Regions from separate parts of the Mycobacterium burgundiense genome, predicted to be linked through region 2. Evidence: riboswitches for the same ligand, from Rfam matches in the RefSeq annotation. Region 2 holds a riboswitch; each other region holds the start of a gene.
What was found. A riboswitch is a leader RNA that binds a small molecule or an ion and turns the genes downstream of it on or off. The one in region 2 is predicted to bind cobalamin.
Positions count from the first base shown of each region.

Region 1: another riboswitch for cobalamin. It lies ahead of RCP80_RS24505 ((2Fe-2S)-binding protein); the one in region 2 lies ahead of RCP80_RS20285 (ABC transporter substrate-binding protein).
Region 3: another riboswitch for cobalamin. It lies ahead of RCP80_RS07790 (PPE family protein); the one in region 2 lies ahead of RCP80_RS20285 (ABC transporter substrate-binding protein).
Region 4: another riboswitch for cobalamin. It lies ahead of metE (5-methyltetrahydropteroyltriglutamate--homocysteine S-methyltransferase); the one in region 2 lies ahead of RCP80_RS20285 (ABC transporter substrate-binding protein).

Region 1 covers NZ_OY726397.1:5,154,160-5,161,751, reverse strand. Annotated here, with positions in the region: gene RCP80_RS24520 (flavin-containing monooxygenase) at 1-1,349, shown strand, start outside; gene RCP80_RS24515 (alpha/beta fold hydrolase) at 1,705-2,574, opposite strand; gene RCP80_RS24510 (FAD-binding protein) at 2,571-4,196, opposite strand; gene RCP80_RS24505 ((2Fe-2S)-binding protein) at 4,246-5,019, opposite strand; cobalamin riboswitch at 5,074-5,195, opposite strand; gene RCP80_RS24500 (N(5)-(carboxyethyl)ornithine synthase) at 5,219-6,382, opposite strand; gene RCP80_RS24495 (hypothetical protein) at 6,366-6,506, opposite strand; gene RCP80_RS24490 (L,D-transpeptidase) at 6,640-7,446, opposite strand.
Region 2 covers NZ_OY726397.1:4,247,276-4,254,867, reverse strand. Annotated here, with positions in the region: gene groL (chaperonin GroEL) at 1-1,190, shown strand, start outside; gene RCP80_RS20290 (MFS transporter) at 1,332-2,648, opposite strand; cobalamin riboswitch at 2,734-2,874, shown strand; gene RCP80_RS20285 (ABC transporter substrate-binding protein) at 2,918-3,781, shown strand; gene RCP80_RS20280 (FecCD family ABC transporter permease) at 3,798-4,796, shown strand; gene RCP80_RS20275 (ABC transporter ATP-binding protein) at 4,793-5,602, shown strand; gene RCP80_RS20270 (MBL fold metallo-hydrolase) at 5,602-6,438, shown strand; gene RCP80_RS20265 (chymotrypsin family serine protease) at 6,449-7,189, shown strand; gene RCP80_RS20260 (pyridoxamine 5'-phosphate oxidase family protein) at 7,179-7,556, opposite strand; gene RCP80_RS20255 (N-acyl-D-amino-acid deacylase family protein) at 7,553-7,592, opposite strand, start outside.
Region 3 covers NZ_OY726397.1:1,633,796-1,641,387, forward strand. Annotated here, with positions in the region: gene ehuD (ectoine/hydroxyectoine ABC transporter permease subunit EhuD) at 1-46, shown strand, start outside; gene ehuA (ectoine/hydroxyectoine ABC transporter ATP-binding protein EhuA) at 69-833, shown strand; gene RCP80_RS07770 (MFS transporter) at 1,030-2,310, shown strand; tRNA gene RCP80_RS07775 (tRNA-Lys) at 2,433-2,505, opposite strand; gene RCP80_RS07780 (L,D-transpeptidase) at 2,670-3,890, shown strand; gene RCP80_RS07785 (acyl-ACP desaturase) at 4,045-5,013, shown strand; cobalamin riboswitch at 5,064-5,205, shown strand; gene RCP80_RS07790 (PPE family protein) at 5,288-6,940, shown strand; tRNA gene RCP80_RS07795 (tRNA-His) at 7,011-7,083, opposite strand; gene orn (oligoribonuclease) at 7,131-7,592, opposite strand, start outside.
Region 4 covers NZ_OY726397.1:3,400,923-3,408,514, reverse strand. Annotated here, with positions in the region: gene metE (5-methyltetrahydropteroyltriglutamate--homocysteine S-methyltransferase) at 1-1,701, opposite strand, end outside; cobalamin riboswitch at 1,836-1,975, opposite strand; gene RCP80_RS15995 (siderophore-interacting protein) at 2,171-3,016, shown strand; gene RCP80_RS15990 (tyrosine recombinase XerC) at 3,036-3,950, shown strand; gene RCP80_RS15985 (alpha/beta fold hydrolase) at 3,947-4,840, shown strand; gene RCP80_RS15980 (M23 family metallopeptidase) at 4,821-5,309, opposite strand; gene rpsB (30S ribosomal protein S2) at 5,610-6,482, shown strand; gene tsf (translation elongation factor Ts) at 6,504-7,319, shown strand; gene RCP80_RS15965 (amidase) at 7,422-7,592, shown strand, end outside.

The sequences.
Region 1 (7,592 bases), 910 kb from region 2:
TTGCCTACATCAACTGGGTTGCCGACAAACTGGATCTGCGTTCCGGAATCACGTTCAACACCAAGGTCGCCTCGACGGTGCTCGACGAGGACACCTTGCGGTGGACGGTCAGCACCGACACCGGTGAGGTGATCACCACGCGATTCGTGGTCATGGCCACCGGCCCGCTCTCCTCGCCGCTGACTCCCGACATCCCGGGGCTGGACTCCTTCGGCGGCGAGGTCTATCACACCGCCCACTGGCCGCATGAGGGCGTGGACTTCACCGGCAAGCGGGTTGCGGTGATCGGGACTGGCTCCTCGGGGATTCAGTCCATTCCCGTGATCGCCAAGCAGGCCGCCGAACTGTATGTGTTCCAGCGCACCCCGAATTACAGTGTCCCGGCGGGGAACCGGACGCTGACGGCCGAGGAGATCGCGCACGCCAAGGACACCTACGACGAGCGGCGACGGATGTCCTGGCGCAGCGGCGGCGGATCTCCGCACGTGGCGCACCCGAAGCTGACCATGGAGGTCACCCCGGAGGAACGGCAGGCGGCGTTCGAAAAGCGGTGGAGCCTGGGCGGAGTGCTGTTCTCCAAGACGTTCTCCGACCAGATGATCAACCTCGAGGCCAACGAAGAGGCCCGCAGGTTCTATGAGCAGAAGGTCCGCGCGGTCATCGACGACCCGGAGGTCGCCGACCTGCTGATCCCCGATGACCACCCGATCGGCACCAAGCGAATTTGCACCGACACCAACTACTTTCAGACCTTCAACCGCCCGAACGTGTCCCTGGTCAGCGTCCGCAAGACTCCGATCGAGTCGATCGACGAGTCGGGCATCGCGACCGCGGCGGCGCATTACGACGTCGACGCCCTGGTGCTGGCCACCGGGTTCGACGCGATGACCGGCACCCTGGCCAAGATCGACATCGTCGGTCGAGACGGACAGCGACTCGTCGAGGATTGGGCCGACGGGCCGCGCACCTACCTGGGCCTCGGTGTCGACGGCTTCCCCAACCTGTTCCTGGTGTCGGGCCCCGGGGCGCCCGCGGTGTTGGCCAACATGGTCCTGCACGCCGAGGCCCACATCAACTGGATCGCCGATGCCATCGCCCATCTCGACCAGCACGACCTCGCCGCCATCGAGGCGACCCCGGACGCGGTGGACAACTGGATCGCCGAGTGCAATCGCCGCGCCGAGGGCACGCTGTTCCCGCGGGCGAACTCGTGGTACATGGGCGCCAACGTGCCCGGAAAGCCGCGCGTGTTCCTGCTTTTCATCGGCGGGTTCGCCGCCTACCTCGACATCTGCGCGGAAGTGGCGGGTGCTGGCTACAAGGGATTCGATCTGCTCAAGCAGGTCTAGGACATCGCTGAATAGGCTGCCGGGCTGTCTCCGGACGGCCTCTCGACCAGATGCCGTCATCTTCGGGTGACGGATATCCACAGGTGACCGGCGAGGGGCCCGTGCGCGGTCCATGCTGTGGATGGACGTCAGCAGACGATGACGGGCCACGATCGAGGAGCCTCGTGGAGAGCAGCGAAACCAACGCATCCTTGCGCTGGCCAGCCGCGCGAAACATCACACGCATCGCAAGGCCGGGCCTAGATGCTGAGCACCTCACGTGCACGATCGATTTCGTCGGGATCGGCGGTCGTCGGGATGAGCCGTAGCTCGTCGAGACCCGCGGCGCGCGCCCCGTCCACGGCGGCGAGGAGAGTCAGCCTCGGTCCCGCGCCAGGAACGACAGCACCGTCCGCTCGAACGCGGCCTTGGCCTCGATCATCACCCAGTGTCCGCAGTTGGGGAACACGTGGAATTCCGCGTTGGGAATCGTGCGCATCGGGATCAATGCCATGTCCAGCGGGCTTACGCGGTCGTCGCGACCCCAGGTGAGCAGCGTCGGGACGGTGAGTTTGTGCATGGTCGCCCACGGCATCGGAAAGTCGGCCTTGCGCATCATGTCCATCATCGCGGCGAAGGCGGCCTTGCCGTACAACCGGCGCGCGGCCGCCAGGGTCTCGGGCTCGGTGGCCAACGCCCAGCGTTCCTCGATGAGTTGCTCGGTCACCAGCGCCGGGTCGTAGACCATCGAATGCAGCCAGTCGATCAGCCGCTCCCGCGTGGGGTTCTCGGTGAACTCCTGCAGCAGCCGGATGCCCTCGCTGGGGCCGGGACTGAAGATGTTGGTGCCGATCCCGCCGATGGTGACGAGTTTGCCGACCCGCTCGGGGTGATTGATCGCGAAGTTGATGCCGACGCCGCCGCCCATTGAGTTGCCGATGATGTCCGCGCGCTCCAGTTGCAGGGCATCGGTGAAATGCACCATGGCGGCCTGCGCGTCCACCACCGGGTGACCCCCGAAGTCGTCGCTCACGCCGTAACCGGGGAATTCCAAGATCAGGCAGCGGAAGTGTGCGGCGAACACGGCGAGGTTGCCGCGGAAGTTGCGCCACCCCGTCACGCCCGGGCCCGAACCGTGCAGCAGCAGCAGCGGCGGGCCGTCGCCGGCCTCGTGATACCGAAGCACGCCCGCGGGGGTCGTTACCTCGCGCAAGGTCTGGTCATGGTCGTAGGTCTGCGTCGTCACCGTGCTGACCCTAAGTGGTGCGACGGTCCGTTGGGCCCGGTCTGCGCCGCGTGGGTGCCGGCGCGGCGGCCGCTGAAGATGCAGTCGGAGATCGACAGGCCGCTGACATAGCTGTTGGAACAGATGCCGACCGCGTTGCGGCCGGCGGCGTACAGTCCCGACACCACCCCACCGTCGCGGTGCACGACCTCGCCGGTGCTCTCGTCGACGACCAAGCCGCCGAGCGTCAGCCCCGGAATGGGGTAGAACGTCGACGAGTCGGCGGAGATGTTGATCGAATAGAACGGTCCCGTTCGCATCGGCGGGCACAGTTCGGCTACCTTGCGGCCCGGATCACCGGCACCACTGTCGATTCCACGCCGGTACTCGTCGAATGTCCGTCGCAGCCCCGCCGGGTCGATGCCGTTCTTCCGCGCGATCGCCTCGATTGTGGCGGCCTTCTTGTGCCCGACTGTGAAGAGGTAGATCAGCTGCAGGCGCTGGAACAGTTGAGTCTGCTCGCCGATCTGTGCACGGACCTTCTTCCAGGTCGGTGCGTCGTATATCGCCCACCCACAGCCGCTGAACTCGCGCATCATGACGTTGCCATGGGTCGCGCCGTAGAGGTCCTCGTTGGCGATCCGCCGACCGTCCGCGCCGACCGTCAGCCCCTCCAGGAACGCGCTGGGCGGCGCCAGGAAGCGCCACGCGGTGACATTGCCCATCTTGTCGGTCTTGCCGCCGGCGGACAGGCCGAGGGCGATCCCGGTGCCGTCGTCGCCGGGGGTGCCCAGCGGCGAGATCTTCATGAACTGCGGTGCGAACTCCTGCATCCACGGGCGGTTGTAGATGAAGCCACCGGCCGCCAGCACCACCGCGCCGGCGTGGGCTTCATGCTCCACCGCGGCCTCGGACCAGATCCGCTCAGCCCGGGCGACCACGCCCTTGACCAGGCCAGGCATCCAGGTGCCCACCTTGCCGGTAAGTCTGGTCAGCCTCGAGTACCGCTGTGCAGCGCGATGATTGGGATCCACCGCGTGATAGCGGACACCGGTGACGCGGCCTTGGTCGTCCTTGATCAGATCGTGTACCCGTGCCAGCGGGACGACGTCGACGCCCTTGGTCTTGGCGGAGCGGCTCAGGTGCTCGAACATGACCTTGCCCGAACTCATGCCGGGGGCCACGACGCGGTGGCCGCGCGGCGCCGGACGCGTGTGCCGGCTGTGGGGGTAGGCCTTTTCGTTGCCGGAGTAGTAGAGGTAGAAGTCGTCGGTGGGGTAGGAGGTCTTGTACGACGACACCGGGCCGCCGCGGAACGGCACCCCCTGGGCCTTGAGCCACTCGATCATCGTCGGGCTCTGCTCACAGAACCGGGTGAGGGTGTCGTCGCTGACGGCATCACCGACCTCGGCCCGCAGGTAGGCGCGCATGTCCTCGACGGTGTCCGCATAGCCGCCGGCCTGTTGCTCGGCCGTGCCGGCGCCCGCGTAGACGATGCCGCCGGACAACGCGGTGGCGCCGCCGCCATAACCGCGGTCCAGGACCAGTACCCGCGCGCCGTGATCGGCGGCCTCGATCGCGGCGGCGGCACCGGCCGCGCCGAAACCCACCACGATGACGTCGTATTCACCGGCTGCGTGCATTGATCCGATGGTGGTGTCCGGGGCGGCGCTGCGCCAGAGCACCTCCCGCTCAGTGGCGAACGTCCCGCCGCAGGACAGCGCGCTCGGTCAGCGGGCAGTCGCCGCACTTGGTCCGGTCCCGGGTGCGGTACCACAGGCAACAGGTACTCCGACGGGCGCCGCCGACCGGCGCGGAAACCATCTTGTTGCGCAACGGAGCCCTGGACAGCAGCGCAGTCGCCAGCGGCGTGACCCGATCGTCGGACCGGCCCGCGGCAACCCTGCGCGCGCCCGAGGACAACGCCGAGGCCGCGTTCCCCCACAGCAATCCATCGGCAACCCGGGCAACCCCGCGCAATGCCGCGTGGAAACCAGTGAACTGATCACTGAGAATCGAGTACGCCATGACCTCGACCACCTCATCGAATTCCATCGAGCTGCCCTCCCAACCCCGGAAGTCGTTGAGAGCCAAATCTACTGACCCAGAGGGATTGACGACGTAGCCAAGACCGCGCAGGTCGATCACCACGCCGCCGCGTTGCCAGGCGCCCAAGACCAGCGACCAACACCGTGCGGCGAAGCCGTACTGCAGCGTGGACGCGGTGACCCGATCCTCGTCAGAGCCGACGCGGTCCCCGATCGCACCGAGAAGCGATCGCAGTTGGCTCGGCTCGCACAACTGCTGACGGGACAACGCGGCGGTCCCGGGATCGAGGTACAGCGGATAGGGCGGGCCGAACCTGGCCACGTCCGCAACCGCGGCCCGCACCCGCTCGGGATCGGCCCGCGGTGCAACGCGGTGCGGTAGGCCGAGAGGCATCCGTGGGCAGGCGTGCGCGTACATGAGCGATCTCCGTTCCGGGGTCTCCACGCCCCGCCATTGCGGTCCGCGGCGGCGCAGTGTCCTGACTCCCGGATCATCACTCGCCCCGACCTTCCAGCCCGAAGGCCGTGGTCACGCATGGGGTCCGCTCCCCGGTCACAGTGGCGGGACCGTGCCGGATTCACACCGACTTCCTGGCCCCGTCGCGGGTATACCGCGCCTAGCGTAGCCGCTCATGCGGATAGGCCTCGGCCCGGTTCTGAAACGACAAGATGGCGGGGTTCAGTACCACGCCGTCGCGAATCTCGATGGCGCGCGCAATCGTCGGGGACTCGTCCCACGCGGCCGGACCGTCGAGGACAGTTTCGAGGTGCGGTAACAGCGCCTCGCTGATTTCCCAGGTCGCCGAGCTCCACAGATACGACGGACTGTGGTCGACGGCGTAATAAAGTACGCCCCTGGGCAATTCGACCACCGGATCGTCGAAGGTGGTCGGCCGGGCCCAACTGAAACCCATGCCGGCATCACACGAGACGTCGACGATGAGGCTGCCCGGGGCGAACTTCGTCAATTCGTCTTCGGTGACGAATACCAACGGCGAGGTGGGATCCTGCAGCACACAGTTGACGACGATGTCGCTGTCGGACAGGAACTCGGCCACCGCCACCGGCCCGTCGGGCATCTCCACCCAGGTCCGAGTGGGGTCGTCCTCGTCCTGCCCCATCTGGAAGATCTGGGTGGAGTGGATCGGGGATGCGACGGCGGCCACCTCTCGGTTGGTCAGCACGCGCACCTCGTCGACGCCGTGGGCGTTCAGGGCGGTGATCGCCCCGCGAGCCGTCGCGCCGAAGCCGATCACCGCCGCACTCAACCGGCGCCCGTAACTGCCGGTGACCCCCGCGAGCTGCATCGCGTGCAGCACCGAGCAGTACCCGGCCAACTCGTTGTTCTTGTGAAAGACGTGCACACCGAAGCCGCCGTCGCTGCGCCAATGGTTCATGGCCTCGAACGCGATCAACGTCAATCGTCGATCGATGGCAACCTGGGTCAGCGCGGTGTCTTGCACACAATGCGGCCAGCCCCAAACAACCTGTCCGTCTTTCATTTCCACGAGGTCTTCGGCCTGCACCTTGGGGAGCAGGACGACATCGCAGTCCGCGATCAGCTGTGCCCGAGTCCTGATTCCGCCGACGGATTCGGCCAGCATTTCGTCAGTGGCGCCGAAGCCGGCGCCGTAGCCGTGCTCAACGAAGACACGGTGCTGGATACCGGCGTCGATGCGGCTGAAATGCGCCGGATGAATCGGCAATCGGCGCTCATTCGGCTTACGCGAATGAGCCAGGACGCCTAGCGAAAGCTGTGGCCGGTCAGCGCTTCTTGCCATTGATGAGGGAGTCGGTGGCCGACGACTGGGCCTGGGCGGCCTTGGCGTGCTTGGCGGCGCGTTTTTCTTTCAGGCTTTTGCCGGACTTTTTGGCCATGGCTTGACGAGGAGACTTATCAGACATGCTGGCCCCTTGAATTATGGGGTCCTGGGTGGTCCCGATTCCTCGACCATACCCCGTGGTGGGGATCAGCAGGGGGCGGCGGGAAACAATTTTCCCTGGCATGCCGTGAAATTGGACGGTGTCGGACCGGCGGTTATTCCTCCACGATCACTGGATCGCCGACCTTGACCGTGTCGTAGTACCACTCGGCGGCCGCGGGAATCAGGCCGATGCAGCCGTGGCTGGTGTTCTCGAGACCCATCGAGGGGACGGCCCACGGCGCCGAATGCACGAAGATGCCCCGCCAGGTGATACGCACGGCATGGTCCACCTCCTGCAGATAGCCCTCGGTCTCGGTGATGGGAACCCCGACGCTGCTGGAGTCCATGAGCACCGTCCGGTTCTTCTCCAACACCGTGTACTTGCCCACGGGCGTCGGATACTTTTCGCGTCCCATCGAGGCCAGCAGCACCCCCTCCTCGCCGGCGTGCGGCAGGTGGTGTGGTGCGGGTAGCCGCACCGGCGGCCCCGCCGGGTCGCCGTCGATGGTCACCGTGAACGTGTGTTTGGACAGGCTGGCGACCCCGAGCACCTTCGGGCCCGTCACGAACTGGGTGCGCTTGCCGCCCACCGCCAGTTTCACGGTGCTGTTCGCGGGCCAGTACTGGTCTGGAACCCATTGCACGACGTTGCTTTCCAACCACTCGAAGTGGCCCGTCATAGCCGGGGTGGCGGTGATCCGCAGGGCACGCTCCGCACTTGCCCGGTTTGCCACAGGTCCGTTGAATGTCACGACTACCGGGTGGGCCACGCCAACGGGTTCGTCGCCGATCGGCTGAATCGACTCGATCGTCGAGTCCAGCGGTCGCACGACCGCAGTCGTTTCGACCCTAGCCGTCGGCGAAGCCACAGTGGCGGCGACCACGACCGCCGCGAAAGCAAAACGAACTACCGCTCGCATGTACCCGACCTCTTGAGATGAACAACACCATGTATACGCACCCATCCTAGGTGCTTGTCGTCAACGAATGTGGTTGCAACCATTGACATTTAGGTCAATTATCGGTCACGGTTTGACCCCGTGCACCGGTGCGTGCCCGCCAGCGC
Region 2 (7,592 bases):
CCGCTGGCATCTCCGCGGGCGACACCACCATCGGTGACCTGATCGCCGAGGCCATGGACAAGGTTGGCAACGAGGGTGTCATCACCGTCGAGGAGTCCAACACCTTCGGCCTGCAGCTGGAGCTCACCGAGGGTATGCGCTTCGACAAGGGCTACATCTCGGGTTACTTCGTGACCGACGCCGAGCGTCAGGAAGCCGTCCTGGAGGATCCCTACATCCTGCTGGTCAGCTCGAAGATCTCGACCGTCAAGGATCTGCTGCCGCTGCTGGAGAAGGTCATCCAGTCCGGCAAGCCGCTGCTGATCATCGCCGAGGACGTCGAGGGCGAAGCCCTGTCCACGCTGGTGGTCAACAAGATCCGCGGCACCTTCAAGTCCGTCGCCGTCAAGGCCCCGGGCTTCGGTGACCGCCGCAAGGCGATGCTGCAGGACATGGCGATCCTCACCGGTGGCCAGGTCGTCAGCGAAGAGGTCGGACTGTCGCTCGAGACCGCCGACATCGCGCTGCTGGGCCAGGCCCGCAAGATCGTCGTGACCAAGGACGAGACCACGATCGTCGAGGGCGCCGGGGATTCCGAGGCCATCGCCGGCCGCGTGTCTCAGATCCGTGCCGAGATCGAGAACAGCGACTCCGATTACGACCGCGAGAAGCTGCAGGAGCGCCTGGCCAAGCTGGCCGGCGGTGTTGCGGTGATCAAGGCCGGGGCTGCCACCGAGGTGGAGCTCAAGGAGCGCAAGCATCGCATCGAGGACGCGGTCCGCAACGCCAAGGCCGCCGTCGAGGAGGGCATCGTCGCCGGTGGTGGCGTGGCTCTGCTGCAGTCGGCTCCGGCGCTCGATGACCTCAAGCTCGAGGGCGACGAGGCCACTGGTGCCAACATCGTCAAGGTTGCGCTCGAGGCCCCGCTGAAGCAGATCGCCTTCAACGCCGGCCTGGAGCCGGGCGTTGTCGCCGAGAAGGTTCGCAACTCGAAGCCGGGCGTCGGCCTCAACGCCGCCACCGGCGAGTACGAGGACCTGCTCAAGGCCGGCGTCGCCGACCCGGTGAAGGTCACCCGCTCGGCGCTGCAGAACGCGGCGTCCATCGCGGCGCTGTTCCTCACCACCGAGGCCGTCGTCGCCGACAAGCCGGAGAAGGCGTCCGCACCCGCGGGCGACCCGACCGGTGGCATGGGCGGTATGGACTTCTAAGTCCAGCTCTATTTCGGGAAAGCCCGGCCTGCCTTGCAGGCCGGGCTTTTTCGTGTCCGTCGGGATCGAGCGGCCCATGCCCCCGCTGAACGCCGACGAACGCACCACGCTGGAGGCGCGCCACCGGAGTCCGGAGGGCGCCTAAAGTTCGCGCAGCGGTGTGGGTTTGAGCGCCAGGGTTGCCGCGACGCTGATCGACGCAGTGGTCACCAGATAGGCGCAGGCGATCCATGGGGACCCGCCCGCGGCGGCGATCAGCGCGGTCAGGATCATCGGCGTCAGGCCCGAGGAGTAGATCCCGGACAGCTGGTAGACCGTGGAGAGGCCGGTGTAGCGGATCCGCGCCGGGAACAGCGATGCGTACAACGTGCCCTGGGCCCCGTAGAACAGCGCGTGGATCACCCCGAACACCAGCAGCATGGCGACCGTGTAGAACGCCATGTTGCCGGTGCCGAACAACGCGAACACCGGGAAGACGGCGACGGCGTAGGCGGCGATACCGACGGTGTAGATCCGCTTGGGGCCAAATCGATCGGTCAGCAGGCCCGACACCGGCAGCAGCACCGCCATCAGCAGGGACGCCGCCGTCACGGCCACCAGCACGGGCACCTTCTCCAGACCCAATGTGCTTGTGGCGTAGGCGATCGCGAACACGCCCCAGGTGTTGAACGCCGCGCCCTCGCCCCAGCGCGACAGCATGCCCAGCGCGGTCGAGCGCAGCGCCGGCGGCCTGAACACCTCACGTAGCGGCACCGCGGCCCGGTCGCCGCTGTCGCGGACACGCTCGAAGGCCGGGGTCTCGGTGGCCCGCAACCGCACCACGACGCCGAAGATCACCAACACGATGCTGAACAGGAACGCGATCCGCCAGCCGTAGGTGAGGAACGCATCATCGGGCAGCACCACCTGCAGCAGCGCGAACACCCCGGTACCCAGCGCGAGCCCGAGCGCCAGGCCGACCTGCGGGATGCTGCCGAACAGCCCGCGCCGCCGCGGCGGTCCGTGTTCGACCGCGAGCAGCACCGCCCCCGCCCATTCGCCGCCGAGCGCGAAGCCCTGCACGATGCGCAACAGCAGCAACAGGATCGGGGCCAGCACGCCGATCTGGGCGGCGGTGGGCAGCACCCCCATCAGCGCGGTCGCGACGCCCATCAACACCATCGTCAGCGCCAGCGTCTTCTTCCGGCCGATCCGGTCGCCGATGTGGCCGAACACAAAGCCGCCGATGGGGCGGACGACGAAGCCGACGGCGAAGGTCGCGAACGACAGCATGGTCCCGACGAACGTCGACTGATCCGGGAAAAACGCGTGGTTGAACACCAGGCTGGCGGCGGTGGCGTAGAGGAAGAAGTCGTACCACTCGATGGTGGTGCCGACCAGGCTGGCCCACAGCGCCGTGCGGGCCTGCGGCGTGATCGCGGAGCCTTTGTCGTCGTCGGGCGCTATGGGTGCATCGATGAGTGTCACGTCATTTAGTAAGGCCACAGCGGTGGGGGACTGCGCCACGGTTGCACGCGCGGTGATTTGAACCCGCCGGGGTGGGATAGGCTCGCCGATACCCGGCGCCGCCGGGTCCGTGGTGTCCAGTGAAGTCCGGTACCAGTCCGGCGCTGTCCCGCAACTGTGACGCCGACGCATCCGCTCGCGTCGGACAAGCCAGGTCAGCTGAGCCGCGGTCAGTACTCTCCTCGGACGAAGGACTGGCTCTGTTGAACACCGCGCGTCGATTGACAACGTCCCTCGCCGCTCTGGCGGTCGGCCTGGTGGCCGCCTGCGGATCCGGAGCCGAGCCCGCGCAGACCGAACAGCCGGACAATCCGCAACGTGTGGTCTCGCTGAGTCCCTCGGCGACCGAGACGCTGTGGGCGATCGGCGCGGGCCCACAGGTGATCGCCGTGGACGGCGAATCGAACTATCCGGCCGATGCCCCGACCCAGCAGGACCTGTCCGGCTACACCCCGAACGTCGAGGCGATCGTGGCGTATCAGCCCGATTTGGTGATCACCGCCGATGCCCCGGATGACCTCGTCGCCGGCCTGGAGGCCGCGGGGATTGCGTTGCTGTCCCAGCCCGCTCCCACCACGGTCGACGACGCGTATGCCCAGATCGAGCAGATCGGCGCGGCGACCGGTCGCATCGGCGACGCCGCCGAACTGGTGTCCCACATGCGTCGGCAGATCGCCGAGGTCGTCGACAACACGCCGCCGGCCCAACTGCGCTACTACCACGAGCTGGACCCGACGCTGTTCACCGCGACCGGCGCATCGTTCATCGGGCAGCTCTACGGACTGTTCGGGCTGACCAACATCGCCGACGACAGCGACGCGGATGCCTACCCGCAGCTGTCCGAGGAATTCATCGTCGCGGCCGATCCGGAGTTGATCTTCCTGGCCGACGTGCAGTGCTGCGGCGTGACCGCCCGAACGGTGGCGGACCGCGCCGGCTGGGGCGAGGTGGCCGCCGTCCGCACGGGCAGCATCTATGAACTCGACGCCGACGTCGCGAGCCGCTGGGGTCCGCGCGTCGTCGACACCGTCGAGCGGATCGGCGCCGTGGTCGCTGAGGTCCAAGCTGTCCCGGCGCCCAACTGAGACCCGCCGCGCGTGGGTGGTGACCGCGGCGGTAATCGCCGTGGTCGGCGCCGCCGTGCTCGCGATCTTCGTCGGGCCGGCCAACCTGCCCGCACGGGGCGTGCTGCTCGCGCTGATCGACGGACTCCCCGGAGTCGACGTCGAGCACGGGCTCACCGTCGCCCAGCAGGCGGTGCTGTGGCAGATCCGGCTGCCGCGGGTGGTGCTCGGCGCCCTGGTGGGGGCCACGTTGGCCATCGCCGGTGCCGCCTATCAGGGGGTGTTCCGCAACCCGCTGGCCGATCCCTACCTGCTGGGGGTGTCCAGCGGTGCGGGCCTCGGCGCTACCGCAATGATCGTATTCGGCATGGCGGCAACCACTTTCGCGGTGCCCATTGCCGCGTTCGCCGGCGGGGTGCTGGCGGTGACCGCCACCTACCTGCTGGGCCGCGGGGTGGGCGGCGGCCGGACCGAGGTGGTCATCATCCTGGCCGGGGTTGCGGTGGCCGCGTTCGCCAACGCCGGTCAGACCTTCCTGCAGCAGCGTTACGACGACTCCATGCGCCAGGTGTACAGCTGGCTGCTGGGCCGGTTGAGCACCAACGGCTGGACCGAGGTGAGCGTGGCCCTGCCGTACGTGGTGGTGACGATCGTGGTGATCCTGTTGTTCGGCCGGATCCTCGACGTGATGGCCGTCGGCGACATCGAGGCGGCGAGCCTGGGGGTGGATCCGCGGCGCGTGCGGCTGCTGCTGGTCGCGGTGGCGACGCTGGGAACGGCCGCGGTGGTCAGTGTCAGTGGGTTGATCGGTTTCGTCGGCATCGTGGTGCCGCACGCGGTGCGGTTGTTGGTCGGGCCCGGCCATCGGCTGCTGCTGCCGTTGTCGGTGCTGTTCGGGGCGGCCTTCCTGATGCTGGCCGACGTGCTGGCGCGGTGGGTGCTGGCCCCGGCGGAGCTGCCCATCGGCGTGGTGACCGCGGCCATCGGAGCGCCGTTCTTCCTGATGGTCCTGCGCCGCAGCCGGAGCATGTCGTGACCGCCTCCGAACCGCAAGTGACCTGCACCGGCCTGACCGTCGTCCGGCGGGACAAGACGGTGCTCCAAGCGGTCGATCTGACGGTGGCCGGCGGTGAATGGGTCAGCGTGGTCGGGCCCAACGGGGCGGGCAAGACCACGCTGCTGCACGTGTTGGCCGGCCTGATCCCGGCGGGTTCCGAGGCGCGGCTGACGGGCACGGTGCGGGTCGCGGGACTGGACCCGCAGACGGTGCGGCGCCCGCAGATCGCCGCGGTGGTCGCCCTGATGCCGCAGCGGCCCACGGTGCCCGACGGGGTCAGCGTCACCGAACTGATCACCCTCGGACGGACCCCGCACATTCCTCGGTTCGGGATGCCGTCGGCCGCCGACCGGCAGGTGGTGCGCGACGCGATCGAGCGACTGGATCTGCACGACGTCGCCCATCGTCCGGTCACCGAACTCTCCGGCGGCGAACTGCAGCGGGTGGTGCTCGCCCGCGCGTTGGCCCAACAGCCCTCGGTGCTGATCCTGGACGAGCCGACCAGCGCCCTGGACGTAGGTCATCAACAGCAGGTGCTCGAGCTCGTCGAGCAGATGCGCGACGCGGACGGCCTCACCGTGGTGGCCGCGATGCACGATCTGACACTGGCCGGCCAGTACGCCGACCGGATGGTGATGCTGCAGGCGGGCCGGATCGTCGCCGATGGGACTCCGGCTGAAGTGCTTACCGCGCAACGGATTGCGCAGGTCTACCAGGCCAAGGTGACCGTTGTCGACCGTGACGGCGACATCGCGGTGCTGCCGGTGCGGGGCCGGCGGCGCTGATGGAACTGCTGCTGTTGGGCACCGGCAGCGCCGACGGCTGGCCCAGCCCGTTCTGCGACTGTCGTTCCTGTCGGTGGGCGCTGGCAGCGGGGGAGATTCGGGGACAGACCGCCGCACTGATCGACGACGCTCTGATGCTCGACTGCGGACCGGAGGCCCCGCGGGCCGCGCTGCGGCTGGGTCGCAACCTCGCCGGTGTGCGCCAAATCCTGTTCACCCACGGTCATTTCGACCATGTCGGACCCGCCGCGCTGGTCATGCGGCAGTGGGCGGGGCCCGCGCGGCCGCTCGAGGTGTTCGGGCCGCCGGAGGTGCTGGACCAGTGCCGCGACTGGATCGGGCCGGCCGATCCCATTGTCTTGCGTACGGTGCACGCCGGCGACGAGTTGACCTTGGCCGGCCCCCGGGGCGACTACACCGTGCGAGTGCTGGCCGCCGCGCACACGGGGGTCCGCAGCGGCGATGCCGCGGTGTTGTACGACGTATCCAGTTCGGGCGCAAGGTTATTGTGGGCCACCGACACCGGTCCACTGCCGGTCGAGACGTCCGAGGCCATCGCGGGCGCGGCGTTCGGCGCGGTGTTCCTGGAGCAGACCTTCGGTCGCAAGACCGACCACGGCACCGACCACCATGACCTTCCGGCGTTCGAGAACACGCTGGCCGACCTGCGCAAATCCGGTGCGGTCCACGACGAGACCGATGTCATCGCGGTGCATCTGAGCCACCACAATCCGCCGGGCCCCGAACTGGACCAGGCACTGCGGCGTTGCGGCGCGCGGGCCGGTCGCGACGGTGAGACCGTCAGGGTGCGCACGGCCGATGCGGTTGCCACTTAGCATTACCGCTGTGACAAACCGTGACGCTGCAGGCCGGGGCCGGCGGACGGGCTGGGTGTTCTCCGTCGTGGTGTACGGCCTGGCCGCGGGCGTGGCCCTCGTACTCGGATACGCATCGAAGCCCGCGCCTGCCGCCACGGCGATCGCTCCCGGCATCGGAATCGATGTCGAAGATTCTTTCGGTCGCGTCGTCGAGGCTTGCACTCTCGGGTTCCTTGCCATCGGCGCCGACGGGGCGCATTACGCGTTGACCGCCGGGCATTGCGACAGGGGGGGTGGCGTGACGATGTCCCATCGGACCGAGGGCAACCTCCGCAAGATCGGGCGGTTCGCGCATTCGGTGCACGAGGGCGAATGGGGGCCGGACATCGCAGCGATCCGGCTCCACGACGATGAACTGCAGCGTGACGGATGGATTTTGGCCGAGCGCCGCGTCAGAGGGGTCACCACTACGCTGCTCCCCGAGGACACGTTGTGTTTCGACGGCAGAATCAGCGGCCGGCAGTGCGGCAACTTTTCGCTGACTCTGCATGCGGCCCGTTCGCGGCAGGCCATGGAGAACCTGGCATTCTTCACCGCCACCGCGCAACCCGGCGACTCCGGCAGTCCCGTGTACCGGCTCGAACGCGACGGATCGGCCACAGCGGTGGGAATCGTCAACGGCACCGTATCGGACGTGGGGGTGGTGGCGACGCTGGTGGAGCCCTACCTGGAGCAGTGGGGTCTGACTCTGGACACGGCTAGGCCTTGAACACGACGCAGTCGTGCAGGCAGCCACTTTCGGCGGCCGGCGAGCCGGGTGCGGCCTTGCGGTGCAGCAGCGCCTTGGTCGGGACCACCCGCAGCGCACCGCCTTTGGCGGGCTCGGCGCGGCCGTCGACCAGCAGCGCGTAACCGCCGGGCTCACGCGGGGGCCACAGCAGCGTGACGTCGGCGTGCTGGGCCACGTTGGTGGTGGTGCGATCGCCCACCGCACCGGCGTCGAGGACGCCGTCGACCAGGACGGGTTCGATCATCACGGTGTGCGGTTTTCCGCCGTCGCCGGTGGTGATCAGGAAGGCCTGATCGAACCCGGACAACGCCTCGGTGAGGCGGATCAGATCTACCGCGGAACTCATGCTGCCCCTTCGGGTTCGGGTTGGCGGCCGCGGATG
Region 3 (7,592 bases), 2.6 Mb from region 2:
CACGTCGGTCCTCATGAGAAGACTGGAGACCCGCCTTGTCCGCTGACAAATCCTCCGCCGTTGAGCCGATGATCCGGTTCGAGGACGTGGTCAAGCGCTTCGGCGACAAGACCGTCCTGGATGGCATGAATTTCTCCGTCGCGCAGGGAGAGCGGGTGACGCTGATCGGGCCATCCGGTTCGGGAAAGACCACCATCCTGCGCCTGCTGATGACCTTGGAACGGGTCAGCGGCGGTGTCATCTGGGTCGACGGCCGACCGCTGACCCACGAGCGCAAGGGCGATCGGTTGGAGCCCGCGTCGGAAAAGTATCTACGCACGGCGCGTCAACGCATCGGGATGGTCTTTCAGCAGTTCAACCTCTTTCCCAATATGACGGTAATCGAGAACTTGATGGAGGCGCCGGTGTCGGTGCTGGGTCTGAGCAAGGACGAGGCCCGCGCCCGCAGCACCGAGCTGCTGGACAAGGTCGGCATGCTCGACTTCGTCGACGCACACCCGACCAAACTGTCCGGCGGACAGCAGCAACGCGTCGCGATCGCCCGCGCGCTCGCGATGGAGCCCGACATTCTGCTGCTCGACGAGGTGACCTCGGCGCTGGATCCCGAACTCGTCGTCGACGTGCTAGGTGTACTGCGCGAGATCGCCGAGACCACCGATATCACCATGCTGATCGTGACCCACGAAATGCATTTCGCCCGGGACGTTTCGCATCGGGTGATGATGTTCGACCAGGGCGTGATCATCGAGGACGGACCGCCATCGAAGATCTTCAACGATCCGGACAACGATCGAACCCGGACGTTTCTCAAGGCGGTACTGGACGAGCGCTGACGCGCGGACTGCACGGGCCGGGGATAACGGCTTGGGCCATATACATATATGTGCTATGCATATTTGAAGCGGTGACCAACCGGCGTCGAGGCGCGGTCACCGCCGTCGTCGCGGAGCGGCCGAGCACCAGAACGACACCCTGGTCGGGCCGCTCGGCCGACTCGCCAGCGACTCCGAGCGAGGGGGTGGAATCCGTTTGAGCGCCTCCACCGCAGCCGCGACGCGGCCCCGGGGCGCGCTCGGCCTGATGTTCGACCGGGTGTTCGGGACGCTGTTCTGGGGCAAGGTCCTCTCCGTTGTCGGAGTCTGGACGCACGGCATCGTCGCCGCGATCGTGATGTACGACGCCACGGGTTCGGCGCTGATGGTCGGTCTGGTCGGCGTGGTGCAGTTCGCCCCGCAGCTGATCCTGAGCCCCATCACCGGAAAGTGGGCCGACCTGGGCAATCCGGGCCGGCAGATCCTGCTCGGCCGGGTGTTCTGCGTGGCAGGTTCGGCCTCGATCGCGGTGTGGTTCGCGATCACTCCGGACTTGGAGAGCGGCCGTGCCGCGGCCGCGATCCTGCTCGGGACGCTGCTGGTGGGCATCGGCTTCGTGATCGGCGGCCCGGCCATGCAGTCGATTGTGCCCAGCCTGATCCGCCCGGGTGAGCTGTCCACCGCGATGGCGCTCAACAGCATCCCGATGACCGTCGGCCGGGTGGCCGGGCCCGCGGTCGGAGCGTACTTCGCGGCGCACCTGGGGGCCTCGGCGGCGTTCGCGTTCAGCGCCAGCCTGCACTTGATCTTCGCGATTTTTCTTGTCCTGATTCGCTTTCCGGCCCCGCCCGTGCGGCGCCCGAACACCGATTACCGGGTGCGCGCGGCGCTGCGCTACGTCTGGCGCGACCGGCCACTGCTGCTGGCACTGCTGGCGGTGGCCACGGTCGGATTCGCCGCGGACCCGTCGATCACCCTGACCCCGGTGATGGCCGATGCGCTCGGCGGCGGGGCCCAGCTGGTCGGCACCCTGTCGGCGGCCTTCGGCATCGGCGCGGCCGTCAGCATGGTCGTGTTGGCGGTCCTGCGCGGCCGGGTGGTTTCGGCGTGGGTGTCCTCGATCGGGCTGGGCCTGCTCGGGGCGGGATCGGCGCTGCTGGCCGTCGGCAGCGGCACCACCGCGGCGGTGGCCGGGTTCGCGGTGGCCGGTCTGGGCTTCGGGTGGGCGATGACGGGATTGAGCACCGTCGTGCAGGAGCGCGCGCCCGATGAGTTGCGCGGCCGGATCATGGCGTTGTGGCTGGTGGGCTTCCTGGGCTCCCGACCGTTTGCGGCGGCGATCCTGGGCGGCGCCGCGGACTGGCTCAGTGTGCAGGTCGCGTTCGTCATCGCCGCTGCTGCCGTGGGAGCCGTGGCGGTGTTGGCCCGGCCCAGCACGCTGGCGGGCCCGATGCCGGCCCGAAACGACGAAACTCGGCCGGTTCGACGAGCGGTGTAGTTCCGCGAGGAGGAGGCCGGGCGACGACGAGATCGGCCGGTTCGACGAGCGGTGTAGTTCCGCGAGGAAGAGGCCGGGCAAAGAAGAAATCGGGCCGCATGCGACCCGATCTCGGTGAACTGTGCGCCGTCAGGGTTTCGAACCCCGGACCCGCTGATTAAGAGTCAGCTGCTCTACCAACTGAGCTAACGGCGCGTTTGGTGCGTGAGCGACAATAACAGGCGAAACCGCGCGACACGAAATCACCACCCCCGGTCGGTATGCTCGGGGAAGCGACGGCGTGGTCGCGAGGGGCCTCAGTTGCCCTTAGACTATTGCCAAGATTTCGTGTGATCCCCGGTTGTGAGGTGTGCGTAAGTATGTGGCAGGTCCGTTCTGTGGCCCGTCCGCGTGGTTTTCGGTCCTGGTTGGCGGTCCTGCTGCTGATCCCGGCCGTCATCCTGGGAGTCAGCGCGTGTGGTGCCACCACCGATTCCGCGTCCGAACAGCGCATCGCCGACAAGGGCACCCCGTTCGGCGACCTGTTGGTGCCGCGGGTAACCGCCTCGTTCAGCGACGGGGCGGTCGGCGTCCCGGTCGACAAGCCCGTGACCATCACCGCCTCGGCCGGTGTGCTCGACTCCGTGGTGATGACCAACGAGAGCGGCACCGTGGTGGCCGGTAAGTTGAGCTCCGACGGTTTGACCTGGGAGACCGCCGAGCCGCTCGGCTTCAACAAGACCTACACCGTCAACGCGCGCTCGCTGGGACTCGGTGGTGTGACCACCCGTCAGCTCAGCTTCGAGACGCACTCGCCCGAGAACCAGACGATGCCCTACCTGATGCCCAACGACGGGCAGACCGTGGGCGTGGGACAGCCGATCGCAATCCGGTTCGACGAGAACATCCCGAACCGGGTGGCCGCCGAGCGGGCCATCAAGGTCACCACGAAGCCGGCCGTCGACGGCGCCTTCTATTGGCTCAACAACCGTGAAGTCCGTTGGCGCCCAGCCCAATACTGGAAGCCCGGCACCACCGTGGAGGTGGCGGTCAACACCTACGGCGTCGACCTCGGTGACGGTCTGTTCGGCCAGGGCAACGCCAACTCGACGTTCACGATCGGCGACGAGGTCATTTCCACCGTCGACGACAACACCAAGACGTTGACCGTCCGGGTCAACGGCGAGGTGGTCAAGACCATGCCCATCTCGATGGGAAAGAACTCGACCCCGACACCCAACGGGGTGTACATCATCGGTGACCGCTACGAGGAGTTGGTGATGGATTCCTCGACGTACGGGGTCCCGGTCAACTCGCCGAATGGCTATCGCACCGAGGTCGACTTCGCGACCCAGATGTCCTACAGCGGCATCTACGTCCACGGGGCACCGTGGTCGGTGGGCAGCCAGGGCTACGACAACGTCAGCCACGGCTGCATCAACGTGACCACCAGCAACGCGCAGTGGTTCTACAACAACAGCAAGCGCGGCGACATCGTCGAGGTGGTCAACAGCGTTGGCTCCACGCTGCCCGGCACGGACGGACTGGGCGACTGGAACATCCCGTGGAAGCAGTGGCAGGCGGGTAACTCCAGCGCGTGATCGGGACGCTCAACACCCGCGGTTGACCCGCCGCGACACCAACCCACGCCACCGGGCGCGCGGGTTACCGGTACTTCGACGCGCGCTCGTGGCGTGTTGCATCAGCCGGGGCAAGCTACGCTGACCCCGGAATCAACGGCAAGGAAAAGTGCATATGGTCAGGAAATTGTCCGATTTGGCGATACTCGCCGAGCTGGAGCCGATTGCGGAGAGCAATCTCAACCGGCATCTGTCGGTGACCACGGACTGGAATCCACACGACTATGTGCCATGGGATCGTGGCCGCGGCTACGCGGGCGCAGGCGGCAAGGCGTGGTCCGAGGAGGAGTCGCAACTCAGTGCGGTCGCCCAGGCCGCGATGATCACCAACCTCCTCACCGAGGACAACCTGCCGTCCTACCACCGTCAGGCCGGCGCGTACTTCTCGCTGGATGACGCCTGGGGTACCTGGGTGGGTCGGTGGACCGCCGAGGAGAACCGGCACGGCATCGTGCTGCGGGACTACCTGCTGGTGGCCCGCGGTGTCGACCCGGTAGCGCTGGAGCGGGCCCGCATGGAGCACGTCACGAACGGCTTCGGGCCCACCGCCGAGGAGGAGGAGCGCCACAAGACGGACTTCCTGCTGTCCATCGCCTACGTGACGTTCCAGGAGCTCGCCACCCGCGTCAGTCACCGCAACACGGGCAGGGTGTGCAACGACCCGGTCGCCGATCGGCTGCTGCAGCGGGTCGCGGCCGACGAAAACCTCCACATGATTTTCTATCGGAACATGTGCGCCGCGGCCATCGACCTGGTCCCCGATCAGGCCCTGGAGGCCGTTGCGAGCGTCGTGGAGAACTTCCGGATGCCCGGCCAGGGCATGCCGAACTTCCGCCGCAACGGCGTGATGATGGCCAAGCACGGCATCTACGACCCGCGCCAGCATCTCGACGACGTGGTCAAGCCCGTGCTGCGGCAGTGGCGGATCTTCGAACGCACAGACTTCTCGGCCGAGGGTGAACAACGCCGGGAGCAGCTCGCGGCCCACCTCGAAGACCTGCAGCGGCAGGTGTTCAAGTTCGAGGAACAGCGCGACCGGTTGCTCGCCCGTGAGGCGCGGAAGCTGGAAGCCCAAGCCGTCTAACGGTTTCGCGGCATCGGCGTATATCGGCCGCCGAGAGCCGCATGTCATACTTCTCCAGATAGGCGATGACGATGTAGGAAGCCGGTGCGAATCCGGCGCGGTCCCGCCACTGTCATCGGGGAGCGACCCTCAACCGCCACGGCTGCGAGCCGGAAGGCGAGGCGAGCTGTGATCCGAGAGCCAGGACACTCGCGTCGTCGCATCCTGCTACCCGGGGCGGTGCACCCCGAGAAAGCCGATGAGCGCCAGTGTCATCCGATACCTGGTGCGGTCGATGACCGCGCCCATCTACATGTCCTCGCCGCCCGAAGTCTGGTCGGCGCTGTTGTCCGCGGGGCCGGGGCCGGGTCCATTGCTGGCCGCCGGCGGCGCGTGGAGCGCCTTGAGCGCCGAATACGCCGAGGCCGCAACTGAGCTGACAACGGTGCTGTCCGACGCCCATGCCGGCGCGTGGGAAGGGCCGAGCGCCACCGCGTACGTCGGTGCGCATGCCCCGTTTGTGACGTGGCTGCTGCAGCAGAATGCCGAGAGCGCGCTACGCGCGACGCAGCACGAAACTGCCGCCGCGGCGTACAGCACCGCGCTGGCCGTGATGCCGACGCTGGGGGAGTTGGCCGCCAACCATGCCACCCGCGCGGCTTTGGTGAGCACCAACTTCTTCGGCATCAACACCATCGCGATAGCCCTGAACGAGGCCGACTACGTGCGGATGTGGGTGCAGGCCGCCACGGCGATGGCCACCTACGACGGCGTCGCGACGTCGGCACTGGCGGCCTCACCGGAAAGCGTTGCGGCACCGCAGATTCTGCGATCTATCCCGGTGACATCCGCGCGTTCATCGGCGCTGGCCGCTTCCGAACCGCCGCCCGACAAGCAGAACGAATATCTGGATTGGTTCGATCAGATCGGGTATTCCGACTTTTACAACGAGGTTCTGGATCCGCTGATCCAAGGGCTGTACAACGATCCGTTCTTCGCCGACTTGTTTGCCGGCATCGATCCGTACCTGCCTTGGACCGGTAATCCGCTGAGCTTCTTCAGCCCCTACAACCTCGCCTTCGCGCTCGGCTATCCGATGGACATCTCGCAATACGCGCTCTACCTGTCCCAAACCGCCAGCTTCGTCGCGGCGGACATCGGCCTGGCCTTCGCCTCGGGCAATCCGACGGCCATCGCCTACACGCTGCTCTTCGGTGCCGGGGCCATGTTCGTCGCGATCACCACCGATACCATCGCGCTGCTCAAGACGACGCTGCCGCAGGTGCTGCTCGCGGTCCTGCCGGCGCTGCTGCCGATCGTGGCCGCGGCAATGGCCACCGCACCGTTTGCCGCCGGCGGCCTGCTGGGCGCGGCCGCCCTTTCGGGGCTGGAGAACGCCGTACCTGCGGTACCCGCCTCTCCTCCCGTACCCCCGCCCACCGCCCTGGTGCCGACTTCCAGCCCAGCCTCTACGCCGGCGTCGTCACCCACCTCGACCCCGGCTCCGTCGGCTCCGGCACCCGCGCCTACCACCGCCACCGGGGCCCCGCCGCCCACAGCCTCACCGCCGACGCTGGGGAACATGGCCGCCTTCGGTTACCTCGTCGGCGGTGTGGCCGCCGACGCCCGAAACAAGACCAGCACCAGGGCTCGTCGGAAGACCGCCGAACCCGGGGACGACGAACTCCCGGACGAAGCGGCGGCGGCCGACGAAGACCAGCAGCGTCGGGCCCACACCCACCAGCTCGGCCGGGGCTACGAGTACCTCGACCCCGAATCCGGAGCGACGCCGTCGGAACGCGGCGCCGGTCCGATGGGATTGGGCGGTACCACGCCGCGCAAGACCGGCGCCCAGCCCGCCGGGTTGACGGCGCTGGCCGCCGACTCGTTCGGCACCACCGCGATGACGCCCCTGCTGCCGAGCACCTGGGGCGACCAACGCGGCTGACGCGGCACGCCGGTAGCTGAAAGAACACTGCCCCGCCTGCGGCTTGCAGGCGGGGCAGTGCTCATCTCGGGGTGGCTGACGGGGCTCGAACCCGCGACTTCCAGGATCACAACCTGGTGCTCTACCAGCTGAACTACAGCCACCATTGCGGCCCGGTCGGGACGAACCCGGTCAGGCAGCGTGGTCGATCTTAGCCGGTCGGATCCGCTGTCGCCGAATCGGTTTCCCTTGGCGGCCCCAGTTCGGCCGCAATTGCCGCGATATCGCTGGTAGACGGACCGGGCTGGGGCACGAACGCGGTGCTGCGGTAGTACTTCAGCTCCCGAATCGACTCGTGGATGTCGGCCAGCGCGCGGTGCGCCAGACCCTTCTCCGGCTGGCCGAAGTAGATCCGCGGGTACCAGCGTCGGCACAGTTCCTTGATGGAGCTGACGTCGATCATCCGGTAGTGCAGGTAGTCGTCGAGGGCGGGCATGTCCCGGGCGATGAAGCCGCGGTCGGTGGCAATCGAGTTGCCGCACAGCGGAGCCGTCTTGGCCTGCTTCACATGCTGTTTGATGTAGTCGAGGACCATCTTCTCGGCGGTGGCCAGATCGACGGTGGAGGCCCTGACCTCGTCGATCAGTCCGGACCTGGTGTGCATCTGGGTGAC
Region 4 (7,592 bases), 850 kb from region 2:
CGACCACGCCAGGATCGTCACCGGCCCGGTGAGCATCCCCTTGACGGGTTTCCCGGTCAGCGACTGCGCGTAGGTGATCCACTCGACGGTCATCGGTTTCTGCCGGACCACATCGCCGAACAGGATCGGCGGGCGGACGCAGCGGCTGCCATAGGACTGCACCCAGCCGTTCTGGCTGGCGAAGAATCCATCGAGTTGCTCGGCGAAGTACTGCACCATGTCGTTGCGTTCCGGCTCGCCGTGCACCAACACGTCCAGGCCCAGTTCCTCCTGCAGCCGGATCACCTCGGCGACTTCGGCCTTCATCTTCGCCACGTAGCCGGCGTGGTCGATCGCACCGGATCGCAGCGCGGCGCGCGCCTGGCGGATCTCGACCGTCTGCGGGTACGAGCCGATGGTCGTGGTGGGCAGGGCGGGCAGCTTGAGCCGGGCGTCCTGGCTTGTGCGGCGCTCGGCGGCCGGGCCGCGGCCGAAGCCGGCGGCCAGGATGGAATCCAGCCGCGCCCGCACCGCTGCCACGTGCAGACGCGGGTCGGCCGTGCGGGTGGCGAGCGCGGCGTTGGACGCCTCGATCGCCTCGGCCACCGCGTCGCGGCCGTCGCGCAGCGCGCGCGCCAGCGTGACGACCTCGGTCACCTTCTCCGCCCCGAAGGCCAGCCGGCTGCGCAGGGCGTCGTCGAGTTCGGTCTCGGGAGCCAGCGAGTACGGCACGTGCAGCGTCGAACACGACGTAGCAACCGCCACCGCGGCGGCCGAGCCCAGCAGTGCGGCCAGCTTGCCCAGCGCCGCTTCCAGGTCCGCGCGCCAGATGTTGCGGCCGTCGACCACGCCGGCGACCAGCAGCTTGTCGGCCAGTTCGGGGACCGCCGCAACGGCCTGCTCGCTGCCGGACACCAAATCCAGGCCGATGGCCTCGACCGCGGTGCGGGCCAACGCGGGCAGCGCCCCGTTGGGGGCGCCGAAGTAGGTGGCGACGAAGATCGCGGGGCGCTGGTGGCTGTCGCCGAGAAACTGGTAGGCCCGCTCGGCCAGCTGTGCGGCGTCGTCCACCGCATCGGTGACCAGGATGGGTTCGTCGATCTGAACCCATTCGGCGCCGGCGTCGGCGAGGCGGCCCAGCAGGTCACGGTAGAGCGGTAACAGCTCATCGAGGCGCCCGAGCGGCGCACCCGCACCGTCGACCGCCTTGCTCAAAGCCAGGAAGGTGATCGGGCCGACCAGCACCGGGCGAGCCGGAATTCCCTGTGCACGAGCGTCATCGAGTTCCGCGAGCACCTTGTCGGGATGCAGGCGGAACGAGGTCTCGGGACCGATCTCCGGCACGATGTAGTGGTAGTTGGTGTCGAACCACTTCGTCATCTCCAGCGGCACCACCTCATCGGTGCCCCGGGCGGCGGCGAAGTACCGGTCCAGCTCGTCGGGGATCGCGGCGACCCGCGGTGGCAGCGCGCCCAGCATGACGGCGGTGTCCAGGACGTGGTCATACAGCGAGAACGTGTTGACCGGGATCGAATCCAGGCCGGCCTCGGCCAGCGCCGACCAGGTCCGCCGCCGCAGCTCGGCGGCCACCGATTCCAGTTCGGCACGGTCGGTTCGGCCGGCCCAATAGCGCTCGACGGCACGTTTGAGTTCGCGGTTGGGGCCGATCCTGGGGGAGCCCAGAGTGGTTGTGGTGAAAGGGGTTGACTGCGTGCGAGACACTGCGACGTCCTTCTACTACGACGGGATGCCCATCGCCTACAGGCGTCGTGCCGCGGAGTCGACGACCACGCATGCCCGACGCCCATTCCACGAGGCGGTGTGCGGCCGGACGCGGCGCGTCCAGCGCAACCGGCAGGTCTTCGGACTCGCGGGCGCGTACCGGGATCCGGCACTCCTACTGACCGTCGCTTCCCGGCCCGGTGGCCAGTGCTGGTGACGGCGTTCGTTCCTGCATACCGCTGCGGGACAGTCCCGGATTCTCACCGGGTTCCCTCTCGCGCCACGCACCCGGGGGCGCACGACACTCGATGCCACCGTCACGCGGGCGCGGCGATGGCAGACCAGCTGCGGGTTCCACCGTACCCGCACGTCGCGGGCCTGCGGGTGCAAGCCGACATCCCGCCGGCGCTTCTCCGTATAGTCGGGAGCAACGAGTATTTCAGCAGTCGGGCAGTTTTCAGGAGGAAATGTGGCGGGCCGTCCATTGCACACCCTCGAGGTGGTGCGCACCGAGTGGATCACACCGCATATGGTTCGGGTGATATTGGGCGGAAAGGGATTTGATGCCTTCACCCCGAAGGACGCCACCGATTCCTATCTGAAGATCGCCTTCGTGCCGGTCGGCGTCGACGTGGCGGCGCTCGAAAGGCCGCTGACGCTGGACAGTTTCGGGCCCGAGCAACGACCCGTGGTCCGCACCTACACGGTGCGGAGGGTCGATCCGGTGGCCCGGGAACTGACCATCGACTTCGTCGTGCACGGCGATCAGGGCGTCGCCGGGCCGTGGGCGGCGGGCGCACAACCCGGTGACCCGCTGTACCTGACCGATCCCAACGGCGGGTTTTCGCCGGATCCGGCCGCCGACTGGTACCTGTTCGCCGGCGACGAGGCCGGGACCCCGGCCATCAGCACCGCGTTGGAGGCGCTGCCCTCGGACGCGGTCGGCTACGCCTTCATCGAAATCGCGGATCAGGCCGACGAACTGGAACTGTCGGTCCCCGACGGTGTCAGGCTCACCTGGGTATACCGCGGTGGTCGGGCCGATCTGGTCTCCGATGACCAGGCCGGCGACCGGGCGCCACTGATCGAGGCGGTCAAGGCCGCGCCGTGGCTGCCCGGGCAGGTGCAGGTCTTCATCCACGGCGAGGCCCAGGCGGTGATGCACAACCTGCGGGCCTACATTCGCAAGGAACGCGAGGTGCCGGCCAAGTGGGCGTCCTCGATCTCCGGGTACTGGCGCCGCGGCCGCACCGAGGAGACCTTCCGCCAGTGGAAACGCGAACTCGCCGAGGCCGAAGCGGCCAAACCGGCCTAGCATCTGCGACGGTAGTTCCATGTCCGCGAGCCTCGAGGTGGTCCTGGCCGAGTTCGCCGAGCACCTCACGCTGGAAAAGGGCCGCTCGGCCCACACCCGACGGGCCTACCTGGGCGATCTGCGCTCGCTGTTCGATTTCGTCGGCGCCCGCGACCCCGACGCGGACCTCGCGGCGCTGACGCTGCCGGTGCTGAGGTCCTGGCTGGCCGCGCAGGCCGCGGCCGGCGCGGCCCGCACCACGGTGGGCCGGCGCACCTCGGCGGTGAAGGCGTTCACGGCCTGGGCCACCCGCCGTGGCCTGCTCGCCGTGGACCCCGCCGCGCGCCTGCAGGTGCCCAAGGCGCGCCGGACCCTGCCCGCGGTGCTTCGCCAGGACCAGGCGCTGGATGCCATGGCCGCGGCCAAATCCGGTGCAGTTCAAGGTGATCCGCTGGCACTGCGCGACCGGCTCATTGTGGAGCTGCTGTATGCCACCGGCATTCGCGTCAGCGAGCTGTGTGGCCTGGATGTCGACGACGTCGACGTGGACCGGCGCGTGCTGCGCGTCCTGGGCAAGGGCAACAAGCAACGCACCGTGCCGTTCGGCGAACCGGCGGCCGAGGCGCTGCGATGCTGGCTGGCCGACGGTCGTCCCGAGCTGGCCACGCCGGATTCGGGACCGCCGCTGCTACTGGGCGCGCGGGGGCGCCGGATCGATCCCCGGCAGGCCCGCACCGTCGTGCACGAGACCGTCGGTGCGGTCGCCGGCGCACCCGCGATGGGGCCGCACGGTTTGCGCCACAGCGCGGCGACGCATCTGCTCGAGGGTGGCGCGGACCTGCGCATCGTGCAGGAACTGCTCGGACATTCCTCGCTGGCGACCACGCAGCTCTACACCCATGTCACCGTCGCGCGGTTGCGCGCGGTGCACGATCAGGCCCATCCGCGCGCATGACCGACAGCAGCACCGTCCGCACGACCGTCGACCTGGTCTGGGGCCCGGTGAGCTACTGCGAATGGCGGCCGCCGCGTACGCCGTCCTCGACGGTGGTGTTGCTGCACGGCGCCGGCGTGGACAGCGCCACGCTGTCGTGGGGTCGGCTCGGCCCCGACCTGGCCGCCGCCGGCTACCGCGTCATCGCGCCGGACCACCCCGGATTCGGCCAGAGCCCGCCCGCGCCCTGGCCGTGCACGCAAGCCAATCTGGTCGCCTATGTCGGCGAGTTCGTCGACGCCCTGGAGTTGGACGCCTACGTGCTGGGCGGGCTTTCGCTGGGCGGCGGGCTGACGATCGGGCATGTCCTGGCCCGGCCGGAAAGAGTCCGGGCGGCACTGCTTTTCGGCACCTACGGCATCATGGGCCGGCTCTCCGACGGGCCGCTGTCGGCGCTGCAGCAGGCGGTGACCGCCGCCATGGTCAAGACCGGGGCCTTGTCCGGGTTGAGTCGTTGGATGGCCGGCAACGCGGCCATGCTGTCGTGGAGCATGTCCACCCTGATCCGCGATCCCGCGCAACGGACCCCGGAGTTGATGGCGGAGGTACAGGCCGCGGCCAAGGCCGGACACGGGTTCGAGCAGTTCGCGCAGTGGCAGCGCGATCAGGTCGGGTGGCGCACCCAGCGCACCGATTACACGAACCGGCTCTCGTCGTTCCGGCCCCCGGCGTTGATCGTCCACGGCACCGAGGACGGCGGGGTGCCGGTCGCGCACGCGCGGACCGCGGCCCGGTTGATCCCGCAGGCGCGCCTGGTGCTCGTCGACGGCGCCGGGCATTGGGTGCAGCGCGACCGGCCCGCCGAGGTGTCGGCCGCGGTGACCGAGTTCCTCAACCGGGTAGTGGCTTGAGCCGAACCCGCGTCTGGGCCAGCAAACCCAGCGGATCGACGTAGTCGGCCCGGGCGGCCGGACCCCACATGGCGCCCCAGTGCAGGCAGGCCGGCGCCGCGCAGCCGGGGTGCCCGGCCTGCACTGTTCCGATCGGGCTCGCCGCGTCGACGAGCTGTCCGACGCGCACCGCCGGACGCACCGGTTCGTAGCTGGTGCGCAGTCCGCCGGGATGGGCCAGCGACACCACCGGACGGTCGGCCAGCATCCCGGCGAACACCACTCGCGCGGGCCCGGCGGCGTAGACCGTCGCCTCGACGCGAGCGCCAAGGTCGACACCGCGGTGTCCGCGCTGCCAATTCGGTGTCGGCGCGTCGAAGCTGCGCAGCACGGTGGGCGCCGGCCGCAGCGGCCAGTCCAGCCGGGGCCACTGGGCCCGCGCGGGTGCGGCGAGCAGAATCAGGACGAGTGCCGCGGCAATCCAGCGCATGGCCCAGTTCAGCGCGCCGCGGCCCCACCTGCCAACACCGGGCGGTCCGCGCCTGTGGACCGCCGCGGCGGTCCACAAACGCTGTGGACGAAGCACCCCCCGACACGGTGTAAACTGCTTCCTGCAGCTCGATTGCTCGGGCTGACTTCGCGCGTCTGCACAACGGATTTGTTTTCGGGGTCCGTGCCTGCATGCCGGGCGGTCCCGCTCTCAGGAGTGGGTCCGGCATCAAAGCAGTCGCCAGGGTTCGGCTCAACCGATGCCGAATGACAACCGACAAGAACTGGATAGGCATTCACCATGGCCGTCGTAACCATGAGGCAGCTGCTCGACAGCGGCGCTCATTTCGGGCATCAGACCCGTCGCTGGAACCCCAAGATGAAGCGGTTCATCTTCACCGACCGCAACGGCATCTACATCATCGACCTGCAGCAGACGCTGACCTACATCGACAAGGCGTACGAGTTCGTCAAGGAAACCGTCGCCCACGGTGGGTCGATCATGTTCGTCGGCACCAAGAAGCAGGCCCAGGAATCCATCGCCGAAGAGGCGACCCGCGTCGGCATGCCCTATGTGAACCAGCGCTGGCTGGGCGGCATGCTCACCAACTTCTCCACGGTGCACAAGCGCCTGCAGCGGATGAAGGAACTCGAGGCCATGGAGCAGACCGGTGGCTTCGAGGGTCGCACCAAGAAGGAAATCCTGATGCTGACCCGCGAGAAGAACAAGCTCGAGCGCAGCCTCGGCGGCATCCGGGACATGCAGAAGGTGCCTTCGGCCGTCTGGGTCGTCGACACCAACAAGGAACACATCGCCGTCGGCGAGGCGCGCAAGTTGAACATCCCGGTCATCGCGATCCTGGACACCAACTGCGATCCCGACCTGGTCGACTACCCGATCCCGGGTAACGACGACGCCATCCGCTCGGCCGCGCTGCTGACCAAGGTCATCGCGTCGGCCGTCGCCGAGGGGCTGCAGGCGCGCGCCGGTGCCGGCGCCGCCGATGACAAGCCGCAGGCCGCCGCAGAGCCGCTGCCCGAGTGGGAGCAGGAACTGCTGGCCACCGCCACGGCCGGGGCTGCCGAGGGCACGGCCGCCGCGCCCACCGAGGGCACCGCCGCGACGGCCACCGTCACCGCGACGGTCACCGAACCCACCACTGACGCTTCGTAATTTCTTCAGGAGAAGGCTTACATGGCTAACTACACCGCTGCCGATGTCAAAAGACTTCGGGAGCTGACCGGCGCTGGAATGCTCGACTGCAAGAACGCGCTGGCTGAGAGCGACGGCGATTTCGACAAGGCCGTCGAGATCCTGCGCATCAAGGGCGCCAAGGACGTCGGCAAGCGCGCTGAGCGCGCCACTGCCGAGGGTCTGGTGGCGGCCAAGGACGGCGCGCTCATCGAGCTGAACTCCGAGACCGACTTCGTCGCCAAGAACGCCGAATTCCAGGAACTGGCCGGCCAGATCCTCGATGCCGCCGTGGCGGCCAAGGCGGGCGACGTCGACACGTTGAAGGCAGCCAAGCTCGGCGGGGGCACCGTCGAGCAGGCCGTCGCCGACCTGTCCGCCAAGATCGGTGAGAAGCTCGAACTGCGCCGCGCCGCGTACTTCGACGGCACGGTCGCGACCTACCTGCACAAGCGGGCGGCTGACCTGCCGCCGGCGGTCGGCGTGCTGGTGGAGTACACCGGTTCCGATCAGCAGGCCGCGCACGCCGCAGCGCTGCAGATCGCCGCGCTGAAGGCCAAGTACCTCACCCGTGAGGACGTGCCCGAGGACGTCGTGGCCAACGAACGGCGTATCGCCGAGGAGACCGCGAAGGCCGAGGGCAAGCCCGAGCAGGCGCTGCCCAAGATCGTCGAGGGTCGCGTCAACGGCTTCTACAAGGATGTCGTGCTGCTCGAGCAGGCGTCGGTGTCCGACAGCAAGAAGACCGTGAAGGCCCTGCTCGACGAGGCCGGCGTGACCATCACCCGGTTCGTCCGGTTCGAGGTCGGCCAAGCCTGAGACTTGAGCGGCGCACCCACCGCTCAATTGTGAAACCCCGCGCCATGCCGGCGACCCCGGCGGCGCGGGGTTTCGCCTATGCGCGGCTGCTAGCGTCGGGCGATGGCACACATGCAGGTCTTCGGCGACGACGCGCTGGGCGAACTGGACGCGGTGGCGGTGGCCGAGGCGATCGAGGCGGGCACGATCTCGCGGAGCGAGGCCATCGAGGCCGCGATCGACCGGACCGCCCGGGTGGATCCGGCATTGAACGCGTTGGCGGGCGAGTCCTTC